Regions from separate parts of the Massilia sp. CCM 8734 genome, predicted to be linked through region 1. Evidence: predicted binding sites of a transcription regulator. Region 1 holds the regulator's gene; the other holds the start of a gene.
What was found. Region 1 encodes sigma-54, which starts transcription at its own class of promoters, with help from an activator protein. Its sites were predicted from a motif close to TGGCANGNAANCTGCTTT; they were not measured.
Positions count from the first base shown of each region.

Region 2: the regulator sigma-54 is predicted to act here: its motif matches at 4,661-4,678, upstream of F2P46_RS23230 (pilin).

Region 1 covers NZ_WHJI01000012.1:9,497-16,816, reverse strand. The annotation lists gene raiA (ribosome-associated translation inhibitor RaiA) at 1-6, opposite strand, end outside; gene F2P46_RS13090 (hypothetical protein) at 392-1,729, shown strand; gene F2P46_RS13085 (hypothetical protein) at 1,903-3,222, shown strand; gene F2P46_RS13080 (tetratricopeptide repeat protein) at 3,441-4,763, shown strand; gene F2P46_RS13075 (RNA polymerase factor sigma-54) at 4,789-6,261, opposite strand; gene lptB (LPS export ABC transporter ATP-binding protein) at 6,264-7,022, opposite strand; gene lptA (lipopolysaccharide transport periplasmic protein LptA) at 7,019-7,320, opposite strand, start outside.
Region 2 covers NZ_WHJI01000028.1:79,673-86,992, reverse strand. The annotation lists gene F2P46_RS23250 (M48 family metalloprotease) at 1-1,395, opposite strand, end outside; gene moaC (cyclic pyranopterin monophosphate synthase MoaC) at 1,568-2,068, shown strand; gene F2P46_RS37900 (pilin) at 2,310-2,753, opposite strand; gene F2P46_RS23235 (pilin) at 3,199-3,540, opposite strand; partial or broken gene F2P46_RS37890 (prepilin-type N-terminal cleavage/methylation domain-containing protein) at 3,526-3,660, opposite strand; gene F2P46_RS23230 (pilin) at 4,166-4,609, opposite strand; gene F2P46_RS23225 (FHA domain-containing protein) at 4,826-5,419, opposite strand; gene sucD (succinate--CoA ligase subunit alpha) at 5,507-6,388, opposite strand; gene sucC (ADP-forming succinate--CoA ligase subunit beta) at 6,414-7,320, opposite strand, start outside.

The sequences.
Region 1 (7,320 bases):
ATTCATACACACACTCCTAATGATAATGGCACTTCTTGTTACTGTCGGTTCGTACGCTTGGCAGCGCAGAGGAACTGCTTTATTACCGCACGGACGATGTGATGCTGTTATGTCCGGAAAATTGCCAATCGATTAATGGGTTTAATGGGATTCAACTCCTTCATTTTGTACCCGAGCAACTTTCTCTCGTGTAGAACCAAGTGTATCAGTTATTTGGCATAGCACAAGGTAAGCACAAAGCGGGAAAGTTTCAAGGGAAAATACCCGATATATTCTGTGCGGTATAAGCTCGCGATACCGGCGGGATCAAAAAGTAGCAGAAAACGGATCGTCGTTTTGCGGCCGGCGGTTTCGCCTAGAATCGTCCCCCCGCCATTTATCCGAGCCGATCATGTTCAAGCGAACCGCCCCCAATTTCCTGCTGCGCCTGGCCCTGGCCGGGGCCCTGTGCGCCGCCGCCGCGCCGGCCCTGGCCGTTCTCAGTTTCGACATGAGCGTGAGCACCAAATTCACGGTGGCCATGCATGGCGACAACCCGCCGCCGGACGACATCAAGCAGTACAAGGTGGTGCTGGGCGAACGCTATCTGTCGGTGAGCGCGGCGGGCGAATCGATGATCTACGATTTTGCGCAGCGACGCCGCTATCAGGTCGACCTGGCCAGCGCCAGCTATGTCGACTATTCGCTGTTCGACGGCATCGGCTCGCGCAAGTCGGAACTGCTTAACCGCGCATTCCTCGGCGAGAACCTGCGCAAGGCCGGGGCCGGGCCGGTGTTCGACCCGGTCTTCGACGAGCATAATTTTTCGCTCACCGCGGCCGGCCGCAAGCTGTCCGAATCGAACGAGGCCGGCGCCACCGTGCTGGCGGTGGACGGCAACCCGCTGGCGCGGATCCCGGCCGGCGGCACCAGCATCAGCGCCAGCGACGCGGCCCAGTTCGAGCGCATGATGCGCTACCGTTTCGGCGGCCATCCGCTGGTGCTGGCGCGCCTGTCGGGCGAAAAGCGGGTGCCGGCCGGCTTCGTCATGCATCACAAGCAGATTGGCTACAGCGAAGCGCGCACCTATACCATCAGCGCGCTCCAGCACAGCGCCCCGGCCAGCTACGACCTCAAGCCGTACACGGCGCGCACCGCGCAGGGTAACGAGATCGACCAGTTGCTCGACAAGGCGCAGGCGAATGCGGCGCCGCCGACGGCGGCGGTCAAGCAAGCGTTCGAGGCCGAAACTGCGCAGGCGTTTGCCGACAAGCGCATCTTCGACGGCATGCTCGGCATGGCCGAATGGTCGTTTGTCAGCGGCGAGCCGATAAAGCCGACTGCGCAGCGCACGGCGCTGCTGCGCGCCGATCCGGCCACCCAGGCCTATCTGGGTTTGATGCGGTTCAAGTCGAAAGCGGAGCTGGAAGCGGCGGTCGCGAAGATGCAGGAACTGCGCAAGTCAAGCACGCGCAAGCAGCACATCGTGATGCTGTTCGAAGCCAATTTGCGCGGCAAATTGGGAGACGTGCGCGGCGCCTTGCCCTTGTACGCCAGCGTCCTGCGCACCAATCCGGCGCTGGCCGGGGCGTACAAGGATATGGGCGACGCGCTCTACAAGATGTACGAAACGCCGCGCGCCTGGCGCAGCTGGGACGCGGGACGGCGCATGGCGCCCGCGCTGGACTTGTTCAAAGCGGTGAACCAGCACGAGCAAAACCTGCTGCGCGAGCATCCGGAATATTTTTGAGCCGGCGCGACGGTGCGCCAGCCGGACGGCCCGCAAGAAGGATGGCAGGCCGATACCGGCGGTACAGGGCTGCGCTACCCTGCGCGCAGCCGCGGGCTGACCGTCAAAAGATAGCATTTACGACAATCCCTCCCCCTATAATGGCCCGTCTATCACCACCATAGCGAGCCACCATGTTCACACAATTCACCCCCACTGCCCTGCTGCGCGTGGCGACCGTGGGGCCCTCGGGCGCCGCTGGCGTGCCGGCGTGCGCGGGCATGACCTACGATCTGCATATCGCTGCCAACTACACCGGCGCCACGCGCGGCGGCATACCCATACCGAACGACACGTATACATTCAAGATCACGCAGGGCGAACACTATCTGAGCATGCAAGACGCGAAGGAAACGACGATTGCCGACCTGGCCACGCGGCGCCGCTATCACATCGACGAGGCAAGCGGCAGCTATGTAGCCTTTTCGATGTTCGACACCATCGGCTCTCGCCTGCTCGCAATTAAGAGGAAGGGCAGCGTCACGCCGACTTACGGCCTGATCGAGCTGGAAAACAATCTGTCGCTGGAGGTGGCGGCGCGCACGCTGACCGAGTCGACCGAAGGCGGCGCCACGGTGCTGGCCGTCGACGGCGTTCGCCTGGCCAGTATCGGCGCCGGCGGTACCAGCGTGAGCGCCCCCGACGCGGCCATGTTCGCACGCGTCCTGCGCACTTTCGGCACCCATCCGCGCGTGCTGGCGTGGCTCTCCGCCCAACAACGCCTGCCGTCCAGCCTGGTCACGTACCACAAACAGATCGAAGGCTATAGCGAAACGCGTACCTATACGATCAGCGCCGTCAAGCAAAGCGCACCGGCCGGCTACAGCCTCGCCGCATACAGACCGCGCGCGCCGCAGGGTGACGACATCGACCAGGTGCTCGACAAGGCAGCAGTCAACGCAGCCCCGCCGACGGCGGCGGCCAGACAAGCCGTCGAACGCGAAACTGAGCAGGCATTCGCAGACAATCGCTTGCTGGACGCCGTGCTGGGGATGAACGAATGGGTATGTTCGGGGGGCGATGTGATAACGCGTACGGCGGCGCAACATGCGCTGGTGGAGGCCGACCCGGAGTTGATCAGGCTGGGCGCGACAATGGGCGAAAAAAATACCAAGGCGGAACTGGAAGCGGCCATCGCCACGCTGCAGGACCTGCGCAAGCACACCACGCGCAAGCAACACGTCCTGATGCTGTTTGAAGCCGACAACCTCAAAGAGCTGGGCCAATATCGCGAAGCTGCTGCGCTCTACGCCAGCGCGCTACAGGCCAATCCGGCGATGGCGTCGGCCTACGCCAGCCTGGGAATGGCACTTTACAGAAACGAGGATACCATGCGCGCCTGGCGCAGTTGGGATGCGGGACGACGCATCTCGAGCGGTGGGGAGCTCGACCTGTTCGGCAACGTCGATCAACTGGAGCAAACGCTCTTGCGCAACTACCCGGAGTTCGTGTAGGCGCAGCGCAAACCTGCTCTCCCGGTCACAGGCACTTGCGCAGGGCGACCGACGCAGGGCGTCGGACGGCCCGCACGCAAGAAGAATGACGCTCCGATACCGGCGGTACAGAGCTGCGCTACCCTGCGCGCAGCCGCCGGCTGACCGCCAAAAGATAGCGTTACGACAATCTCTTCCTCTTATAATGGTCCGTCTATCACCACCATAGCGGGCCAACCATGTTCACGCGATACACCTCCACTTCCCTGCTGCGCCTGGCGATGCTGGGCACCCTGGGCGCCGCTGGCGCGCCGGCGTGCGCCGCCATCACCTTCGACTTGCATGTCGCCGTCAACTACACGGGCGCCACGCGCGGCGGCGTCCCCATACCGAACGAGACGCATAAATTCAAGGTCACGCAGGGCGAACGCTATCTGACCGTGCAAGACGCGAAGGAAACGACGATTGTCGACCTGGTCACGCGGCGCCGCTATCAAATCGACGAGCCAAGCCGCAGCTACGTGGCCTATTCGATGTTCGACACCATCGCCTATCGCCTGCTCGCAGTCAAAAAGAAAGGCAGCTTCACGCCGACCTACGGCCTGATCGAGCTGGAAAACAATCTGTCGGTCGAGGTGGCGGCGCGCACGCTGACCGAATCGACCGAAGGCGGCGCCACGGTGCTGGCTGTCGACGGCTTTCGCCTGGCCAGTATCGGCGCCGGCGGAACCAGCGTCAGCGCCGGCGACGCGGCCATGTTCGCACGCATCCTGCGCACTTTCGGTACCCATCCGCGCGTGCTGACGCGCCTCTCCGCCCAACCACGCCTGCCGGCCAGCCTGGTCACCTACCACAAGCAGATCGAAGGCTACAGCGAAACGCGTACCTATACGATCAGCGCCGTCAAGCAAGGCGCACCGGCCAGCTACAGTCTGGCCGCGTACAAGCTGCGCGCGCCGCAAGGTGACGAGATCGACCAGGTGCTCGACAAGGGAGCCATCAGCGCAGCACCGCCGACAGCGGCGGCCAGGCAGGCGTTCGAGCGCGAAACCGCGCAGGCGTTCGCCGACAATCGCGTGCTGGACGCTATGCTGGGGATGAACGAATGGGTATTCTCCGGGGGGGGCGATCCGGTCATGCCGACGCCGGCGCAGCGGGCGCTGTTCCAGGCCAACCCGCAGTTGAGCAGCCTTGCGGCGGTGATGCGCAAACAAGAGACCAAGGCGGAACTGGAAGCGACGCTCGCCACGCTGCAGGAACTGCGCAAGCACACTACACGCAAGCAACACGTCCTGATGCTGTTTGAAGCCGATAACCTCAAAGAGTTGGGTAGGTACCGCGAAGCAGCTGCGTTGTACGCCAAGGCGCTGCAGGCCAATCCGGCAATGGCATCGGCCTACGCCGGCCTCGGAATGTCCCTTTACAGAAGCGACGACACCGTGCGCGCCTGGCGTAGCTGGGATGCGGGACGACGCATCTCGAACGGCGGGGAGCTCGACCTGTTCGGCAACGTCGACCAACTGGAACAGTCGCTCTTGCGCGACTACCCGCAGTTCTTGTAAGCGCTGCGCAAACCTGCCCGCCCGGTCACAGGCACTTGCGCAGGGCGACCGGCGGAATCTTGAGCGCTTCGCGGTACTTGGCGACCGTGCGGCGCGCAATCACCATGCCCTGCTCGCCCAGCATGTCGGCGATCTTGCTGTCCGACAGAGGGCTCTTCGGATCTTCGGCGCTGGTCAGCTGCACGATCAGCGCGCGGATCGCCGTCGATGACGCTTCGCCGCCCGCTTCGGTGGCCACGTGGCTGCCGAAAAAATACTTCAGCTCGAACATGCCGTGCGGCGTCATCATGTACTTTTGCGTGGTCACGCGCGAGATCGTGCTCTCGTGCAGGCCAAGCGTGTCGGCGATTTCGCGCAGCACCAGCGGTCGCATCGCCACCGCGCCGTGCGAGAAGAAATTGCGCTGGCGTTCGACGATCGCTTCGGCCACCCGCAAGATGGTGTCGAAGCGCTGGCGCATGTTCTTGATCAGCCATTTGGCTTCCTGCAGCTGCGCGCCCATCTGCCCTTCGCCCTTGCCCTGCTTGAGCAGCGCGGCGTACATGCTGTTTACGCGCAGGCGCGGCATCACGTCGTTATTGAGCATCACCGACCAGCCGTTTTTTGCCTTGCGCACGATCACGTCCGGCACCACGTAGTCCGACACGTCGGACGCGAACTCCGCGCCCGGATGCGGATTGCACTGGCGGATCACGGTCTGCGCCTCGCGCAAGTCTTCATCGTCGCAATCGAGCGCTTTTTTCAGCTTGTTGAATTCGCGCTGGGCGAACCAGGTCAGGTGGTTTTCGACGATGGTCAGCGCCATGCGCCGCGTCACCATCGGCACGCCGGGCATGCGCCGGATCTGCAGCGCCAGGCATTCGGACGCATTGCGCGCGCATACCCCGCTCGGATCGAAACTTTGCAGCAGCGCCAGCACGGTGCGCAGTTCGTCGATCTCGATCTCCAGCTCGGGCGGCATGCGCTCGTGGATCTCTTCGAGCGACTCGGTCAGGTAGCCGTTGTCGTCGATGGCGTCGACGATCAGTTCGACCAGCGCCCGGTCGCGCGCTTCGAGCACGGTCACGCGCATCTGCTCCATCAGGTGCTCGCGCAAGGTGGTGCTTGATGCTTCGAGCTGCGGGCGCGAATCCTCGTCGTCGGGCGTCTTGGCGCGACCGAGGTCGCCCCACTCGCCATCGTTGTCGTTGCTGGACGGGCTGTCCGCTTCGCCGCCTTCGAAATTCTCGCCTTCGCTCGGCGCCGGCGCATCCTGCGCACCCGGCTCGGGCGTCGCTTCGGTCGGCGTCGAGGTGCTGCTGATGGCGCCATCGCCCAACAGGCGCACCGAATGATCGAGCGGATCGTCGAGCCGTTCGAGCAGCGGATTGTCGGTCAACAGCTGTTCCAGTTCCTGGTGCAGTTCCAGGGTCGACAACTGCAGCAGCCGGATCGACTGCTGCAACTGGGGCGTGAGGGCCAGGTGCTGGGAAGTGCGTAGTTGAAGGGACTGTTTCATGCCTACATCCGGAAGTGTTCGCCCAGGTAGACCCGACGCACGGATTCATCCGCGATGATATCGTCGGGACGACCGGAGGCGAGCACCGCGCCCTGGTTGATGATGTAGGCGCGGTCGCAGATACCCAGCGTTTCGCGCACGTTGTGGTCGGTGATCAGGACGCCGATGCCGCGCTGCTTGAGGAAGCGCACGATGCGCTGGATCTCGATGACGGCGATCGGATCGACCCCGGCGAACGGTTCGTCGAGCAGCACGAAGCGCGGGTTGGTCGCCAGCGCGCGCGCGATCTCGACCCGGCGCCGCTCGCCGCCCGAGAGCGACATGGCCTGGTTTTCGCGCAGTTTTTCGATCTGCAGGTCGGCCAGCAGGGTATCCAACCGTTCGTTGATCTGCGCCTTGGTGAGCGACTTGCCATCGACCTTTTGCAGCTCCAGCACGGCGCGGATGTTTTCTTCCACGGTCAGCTTGCGGAACACCGACGCTTCCTGCGGCAGGTACGACAGGCCGAGCGCGGCGCGCCGGTGAATCGGCAGGCTCGAAATATCGACCCCGCTGATATCGATCGTGCCCGCGTCCGACGGCACCAGGCCGACGATCATGTAGAACGAGGTAGTCTTGCCGGCGCCATTCGGGCCGAGCAGGCCGACCACTTCGCCGCAGTCGACCTGCAACGAGACGTCGCGCACGACCAGGCGCTTGCCGTAGCTTTTCTGCAGGCCGCGCACGATCAGCGTGCTGCCGCAATTTTTCGGTTCGATCATGGATTTCCCGCAACTGGCGTGGTGGTCGGCGCGGGCGCCGGCGCTGGTGCGGGCGTCACCGCCGGCGCGCCGGCCGCCGGCGTGGCCGGCGCGGCGCGCGGCTTGCGCGGGGCGATGATCATGGTGCCGCGACCCTGGCCCGGCTTGTTGACGCCGCTGGCGTCATTACGCGCCACGAACACCTCTTTGCGGCTGTCGTAGGAAATGAATTCGCTTTCGATTTCGTTGGTCGGTTTCTGCCCTTCGAGCTGGCGGATCCTGGCGTTCGAGAACAGCTTCATCATGTCGTTGCGTTCAT
Region 2 (7,320 bases), on a different contig from region 1:
GGTCAACTGGTCGAGCGCGGCCAGCATGCCACCGCTGAGCGCGTACGATTCGGCCAACGCCAGGTGTTGCAAGGCAATCTTACCCTGCGCAGCGTAGGTCTTGGCCAGCAACTCGTGCAACTTCGGTTCTTCGCGGTACAACTGGGCTTGGTCACGCAGGAAACGCGCGGCCTCATCGAGCTTGCCGTTGACAATCATGGCGTCGGCGTACTGGCGCGCAATGCCGCGCGACAGTGGATAGCGCAGATGCGCCTGCTCGGCCTCCTTGAGCGCCAGTTGCTTGAGCGACGCCGGCTGGCCGGCCGCCAGCTTGATTTCCAGCGCCATGCTGGCAAACATGGCGGCGCCGTCGGAACTGGCTTGCCCGGTCGAAAACACCGCGCCCTCGGTCGGACGCATGGTGCCGCGCGCCTTTTCAAACCAGGTCTGGGCCTTGGCCAGTTCGCCTCTTTTGAGCGCCAGGAAGGCCAGTCCGTACTGGGCGCCGGCCTGCTGCTGGCGGCTTTGCTGGGTCAGTTGCGCATCGAAAAACGCGGCCGCATCCACCCGTCCCTGCGTGCTTTCGTCCTGCAGCACGCGGGCACGCGCGCGCACCAGGTGGAATTCCAGGCTGTCGACGCGCTGGCGGTAGGGGGTCTCGCGGATGCGCGCCTGGATGTCGGAAATGCGCTCCGAGGTCAGCGGATGGCTGCGCAGATAGGCCGGCATCAGGTCGCTGTAGACGCGGCTGGCCGCCTGCATGCGCCCGAAAAACGCCACCATGCCGGAGGTATCGTAGCCGCCGGCGCCCATGATCTGGAAGCCGATACGGTCGGCCTCGCGTTCGGCATCGCGGCTGAAATTGAGCTGGCGCTGGATCTGCAAGCCCTGCCCGCCCATGAATACGCCGATGGCGGCGTCCGAGCCGCCCTTCGACGCGAGCGCGGCCAAAATCATGGCCGCCAGCGGAATCAACGCATCCTGCTTTTGCTGGCCCAGCATGCGCGCGATATGGCGCTGCGCCACGTGACCGATTTCGTGCGACATGACCGACGCCAGTTCGGATTCGCTCTGGGCGGCCAGCAGCAGCGCCGAGTGCACGGCAATGAAGCCGCCGGGCAGCGCGAAAGCGTTGAGCATCGGATCGCGCACCGCGAAAAAGTAATAATCGGCGTTGGTCTCGCCGCGCGCGCCAGGATACGACGCCACCAGGCCGCTGCCGAATTCGTTGAGGTATTCCAGGATCGGATCGTCGTCGAGGAAATCGTGGTCGCGCCTAATGTCGCGCATGATTTCTTCGCCGAGCCGGCGTTCGAGCACCGGCGAGAGGTCTTCGCGCGCGGTGTCGCCCAGGGTCGGCAGGCTGGTGGCATTGAGATTGTTCTGGGCGGGAGCTGACGGCGCCAGGGCGCCCAGCGTCGTCGCCAGGGCGATGGAAAGCAGCGTGCGCGCGGACGAGCGGCGCGGCGGGCGCGGGTTGGCTGGAGCGGTTTTGGATTTCACGGTGCTATGATAACCGCAAGTGCGCCGCAAAGCAGCGGGCTCGCATTAGCGATAACCTGAACAGTCCTACTTCCCCCTTGAACCGATGACGACCTCACAAAACGACCAGCTTACCCATTTCGACGCCACCGGCCAGGCCCATATGGTCGACGTTGCAGGCAAGAGCGACACGCACCGCATCGCGGTGGCCGCCGGCACCATCCGCATGCAGCCGGCCACCATGGCGCTGGTGCTGTCGGGCAGCGCCAAAAAGGGCGATGTGCTCGGCATTGCGCGCATCGCCGCCATCATGGGGGCGAAAAAAACCAGCGAGCTGGTGCCGCTGTGCCATCCGCTGGCGATTACCCGGGTCGCCGTCGATTTCGAGGTCGACCAGGCGGCCAACAGCGTGCACTGCCGCGCCCAGGTCGAAACGGTCGGCAAGACTGGGGTCGAAATGGAAGCGCTCACTGCGGTCCAGGTCGGCCTGCTGACCATTTATGACATGTGCAAGGCGGTAGACCGCGGCATGGTGATGACCAATGTGCGGGTGCTGGAGAAGCAGGGGGGGAAATCGGGCGACTGGCACGCCGCCCTGGAAACGTAATCACGCCAACCGCAAACCGCTTTGCATGAAGAAAAGCCGGTTCTCCTGGCACTGCAACAGGCGCGTGTGGCGTGCAGGGTATCGGGACGGGCTGGCGTATTCGCGGCGGCGGGGATGTGAGCCCATGCATTTGCAGCCCGATTCTCCCTTCCTCACCCATCGCGGCATGTGGCCGGTACCATGGTGAGTGAACGCGCCGTACAGTTGACATGCCGCGCAGCGGAACCGCACGAAAGAAAGCTTATACCCCGGTACACGCCACCCCCGCGTGTTTTTTCAGGACTTCTGTCGAGCATAGCCAGCCTCCGTTGGTATCGCGCGCCCAAGTGATTTTCTTTCCATCAACGCTGGCCGGCCCCCCTACGATTGTACATATCAGCGTGGTAACGCCAACGGCCGCATCAGTGGCAGTATAGACACAGTTGGATGTTGAAGCTGGCAGTCGCGTTGCCGAAAATATCTCGGCGGCAGGTAAGCTAGGTTTCAGTACGAGCTCGACGTCGATACCGGTCTTGCCGGCGGCCGACTCCCCGATTGCCGAGCCGACCTTCGCCTTTGCCACATAATCCTGATAGGCGGGCAGCGCCAGCGCCGCCAGAATGCCAATGATCGCGACCACGATCATCAATTCAACGAGCGTAAAGCCGCATTGCGGCGACCGGCCGCACTTTCCTGTTGATGTCATAAGACCTCCAAAGTTATTGCTGTTTGTAGAGAAAAGAGTGAAGACTTGCGAAAACCTGATGACCACGCAAGTTCGACCCCATCCTCTACTGAAGGTTCAGCTGGTTATTTAGGTAGTCTGCTTTTCCTTGTGCCAGATCATGCCATGGCGCGCCCAAGCAATTTTGCCCATCCTGGGCGGATATCGGATCCGGCCCAATCGCTGCGTGGCCGCGTATCAATCAGCATCGAGACCAGCCCTCAAACGCTTCACTGATGCTAATGTAGCACTACACGTGCTGGCGGCATCGACCGATTCCGCCGATGACGCGGAAATTTTTTCTATCGGTGCCGTGCCGGATCGGCCAGGCCGCGCTCACGCCGGACAAAAAACCAAAAGCCCCGCAGCGCTGCACGCTGCGGGGCTTTTTAAGGCGTATCCGGACTGAGGACTTGCCTATACCAACTTAAGGTGCTGGTGCTGGTGCGGCGGTTGCGCACTCTTTAGGTTGCAGCTTGACAGGAACGTTGGTCGAGCAGGTCCATGCGCCGCTGACGCCAGAAACGTCGGCGGCACGCGTCCAAGTGATGTGCTTGCCGTCGATCAGGGAGTTACCTTTCAGGGTGCAGGCGATTACCGACACGCCCAAGGCTTCGGTCTTAGCGGTAATAGCGCAACGCTTGGTAGGGGTGGTTAAGCCGAAGTCGGTAACGACGGCGGTCAAGGTACCTTCAGCCAATTTCGTTTCTGCTTGAACTTTACCTGGGGTGATTTCAGCCAAGCCAGCAACGACTTGCGACTTCGACACGTAGTCCTGGTAAGCTGGCAGTGCAACAGCAGCCAAGATACCGATAATTGCCACAACGATCATCAGTTCGATCAGGGTAAAACCGGCTTGGGCTTTTTTCATCATTTTCATCGATTTCATTTTTACTACTCCTAGTTGTGATTAATTCGAAATTTGTGAACCGCACTTGAGTATATGCAAGCGCCGTGCCAGCTCGCTTCCGCCCATCAATCGACGTCAAAGCATGTAATTTTGCCAATTTTCGGCACCTAGATGACAGGGATTGCCAGCTCGAAGTGCCGTTTTTTGTCAGCACAGACCTTTTTGGCCGCTTTTTTGCGTCAAAACCTGACGATGGCCTTCCGCAGTGACAAAAACCGCATGCCGGGCGCCTCTGCCGGGAAGATCATCAAGTAGCAAGACAGAGCGCAGGCAATCCGCAGTCTTGTTCGTCATCCTGACTCGGCAGTTTATGGGCCGATCAGGATAGGCGGGCAAGCTCGCGCGAGCTCTATATAGAGAAGGTGGCATCAAGTGCAGCCGCTTGGCAGCCGGGCGCGGCGAGGGCACTGAGCAATCGACAATCGACAATCACCAGAATGCAAAAAGCCCCCTTAACAAGGGGGCTCGGCTGCTTAACGGCACATCAGGTGCATTCTTTCGGTTTGATCGTCGCAGGGAGGTTGGAAGTGCAGGTCCACGTGCCGGCCACCCCGCCACTGTCCTCGCTGCGCGTGAGGGTGATGAGAGAACCATCCACATTGCTGTTGCCCGTCAATGTGCATTCGAGCTTGCTTCCACCGTTGGGGGCGATCGACATCGTAATAGCGCAGCGCTTGGTCGCGGACGCCATGCCCAAGTCTTCCGGAACCGTCATGACCGTCTCAATCCCTTCCGCAACCTTGGTCTCAACGATGACCTTGGCAGCGCTGATTTCCGCCAGGCCCGTCATTGCCTGTGCTTTCGAGACATAATTTTGATACGCCGGCAGCGCAACGCTGGCCAAAATTCCGATAATTGCCACAACAATCATCAATTCGATCAAGGTAAAACCAGCCTGGATGCGGTGGCGCGTGTTTGTCGGTGTCATCTCATTCCCCCAGCGCAGACATAATTGCCTACAGTAAATTATTCTGGAGTAGTTGCAATTGCCGTGCCAGCGTTTTTAGCGAAGTTTGGGCCGGCTCAAGGATCTTAGTGGCAAAAAAACGCCAATTTCCGCGACTGGAATACAAAAATTGTCACTTTCTACGGACAATTTTTGCCATGCTGCCGCCTCGGGATGCGTCAGCGGCGCTCGCGTCTCCTATTCAGGCGTCAAGGAAAACACCATATCGGCACCGGCCAGCTCGATGGCGTCGCCATGCTGAAGGCGGCGTGGCGTCTTGCCGGGAGACACTCCATTGATGAGCGGCGCCACATTGCCATCCACATGCGCCAGGTAATAGGCGCCGTTCTGGCGCGTAATGGCCACCACCTGCACGCCGGGCTTGCCCAAGGTCGACAGCGGCTTGGTCAAGGCCAGCCGCTTGCCGGCGTTGGGACCAGTCTTGACCTCGATCGACCCGAGCAGGTTGCCCGTATCGGCAAGCGCGTCCGGCATTGCGCGCCGCGGTCCGCCAATGAATTCGAGCTGAAAACGCGCCACGACGATGGTGTCGTGATCTTCCAGCATATGCTTGGCCACCCGCTTGCCGTTGACATAGGTGCCGTTGGTGCTGCCCAGGTCTTCCACGAACACATCGTCCATGATGAAGTTGAACGCCGCGTGGGAACCGCTCATGGCCGGGTGCGGCAGGACGATGTCGTTGTCGGGCTTGCGCCCGAGCGTCATGCGGTCCTTGTCGAGCTCGACCTCTCGTATCACCGCCTGATTGCGCGATATGATAATTTTCGCCACTCTTGCCCTCCGGTGGGTGACCCGCCAACGAGAACGGGGAGCTTGCGCTCCCCGTCATTATTCACTACCTTTGCCCTTGCTTACAAATTACAGCATGGCTTTGAGCAAACGCGCCATTTCCGACGGGTTTTTGGTCGCTTTAATACCGCAGGCTTCCATGATGTCGAGCTTGGCTTGCGCGGTGTCGGCGCCACCGGAAATCAACGCACCGGCATGGCCCATGCGCTTGCCCGGAGGCGCGGTCACGCCGGCGATGAAGCACACCACCGGCTTTTTCATGTTGTCCTTGATCCAGTAAGCCGCATTGCCTTCGTCAGGACCGCCGATTTCGCCGATCATGATAACCGCGTCGGTATCCGGATCGTCGTTGAACATCTTCATGACGTCGATGTGCTTCAGACCGTTGATCGGGTCGCCGCCGATGCCCACTGCCGACGACTGGCCCAGGCCCAGCGCCGTCAACTGACCAACCGCTTCGTAGGTCAAGGTGCCCGAACGCGAGACCACGCCGATGCGGCCCTTGCGGTGGATGTGACCCGGCATGATGCCGATCTTGATTTCGTCTGGCGTGATCAGGCCCGGGCAGTTAGGACCGAGCAGCAGGGTCTTGGAGCCGGCCTTGGCCATGCGGTCCTTGAGCGCCATCATGTCGCGCACAGGAATGCCTTCGGTGATGCAGATTGCCAGGTCGAGTTCGGCTTCGACGGCTTCCCAGATCGCGGCGGCCGCGCCTGCCGGCGGCACGTAGATCACCGACACGTTGGCGCCGGTTTCTTTTTTCGCTTCAGCAACGTTAGCGAAAATAGGAATGCCTTCGAAATCTTCGCCGGCCTTCTTCGGGTTCACGCCGGCAACGAAGCATTCCTTGCCATTCGCGTAATCGCGGCACATGCGGGTGTGGAATTGACCGGTCTTGCCGGTAATCCCCTGGGTGACTACTTTTGTATCTTTATTGATCAGAATCGACATGTTTGTTCCTTCGAATTAGGCCGGATTAGGCTTTATGAGCAGCAGCAGCCGCTACCACGGCCTTGGCTGCGTCTTCCATCGTATCGGCGGCGATGATCGGCAGGCCGGAGTCGGCCAGCATCTTCTTGCCGATGTCTTCGTTGGTGCCCTTCATGCGCACAACCAGCGGCACGGTCAGGGAAACGGCTTTCGATGCGGTGATCACGCCTTCGGCGATCACGTCGCAACGCATGATGCCGCCGAAAATGTTGACCAGGATGGCTTTCAGGCCTGGGTTTTTCAACATGATCTTGAACGCTTCGGTGACTTTTTCAGCCGTTGCGCCGCCGCCCACGTCGAGGAAGTTGGCAGGCTCGCCGCCGAACAGCTTGATGGTGTCCATGGTGGCCATGGCCAGGCCGGCGCCGTTGACCAGGCAGCCGATGTTGCCGTCGAGCGAGATGTAAGCCAGGTCGAACTTGGAAGCTTCGACTTCGGCCGCGTCTTCTTCGTCCAGGTCGCGGTAAGCGACGATGTTCGGCTGGCGATACAGGGCGTTCGAGTCGAAGTTGAATTTGGCGTCGAGCGCGATGACCTTGCCGGAACCGGTCAGTATCAGCGGGTTGATTTCGGCCAGCGAAGCATCGGTTTCCCAGTAGGCTTTGTACAGGCCTTGCAGCTGAACGCGCGCGTCGGCGATCGATTCAGGCGGCACGCCGATCTTGGCCGAAATCTGGTCCGCTTCGGCGTCGGTCAGGCCGACCGATGGGTCGATCGCGATCTGGTGGATTTTTTCCGGGTTCGAATGGGCAACTTCTTCGATGTCCATGCCGCCTTCGGAGGAAGCCATCAGCACCACGCGCTGGCTGACGCGGTCGGTGACCATCGACACGTACAGTTCTTTCTTGATGTCCGCGCCTTCTTCGATCAGCAGGCGGCGTACTTTCTGGCCT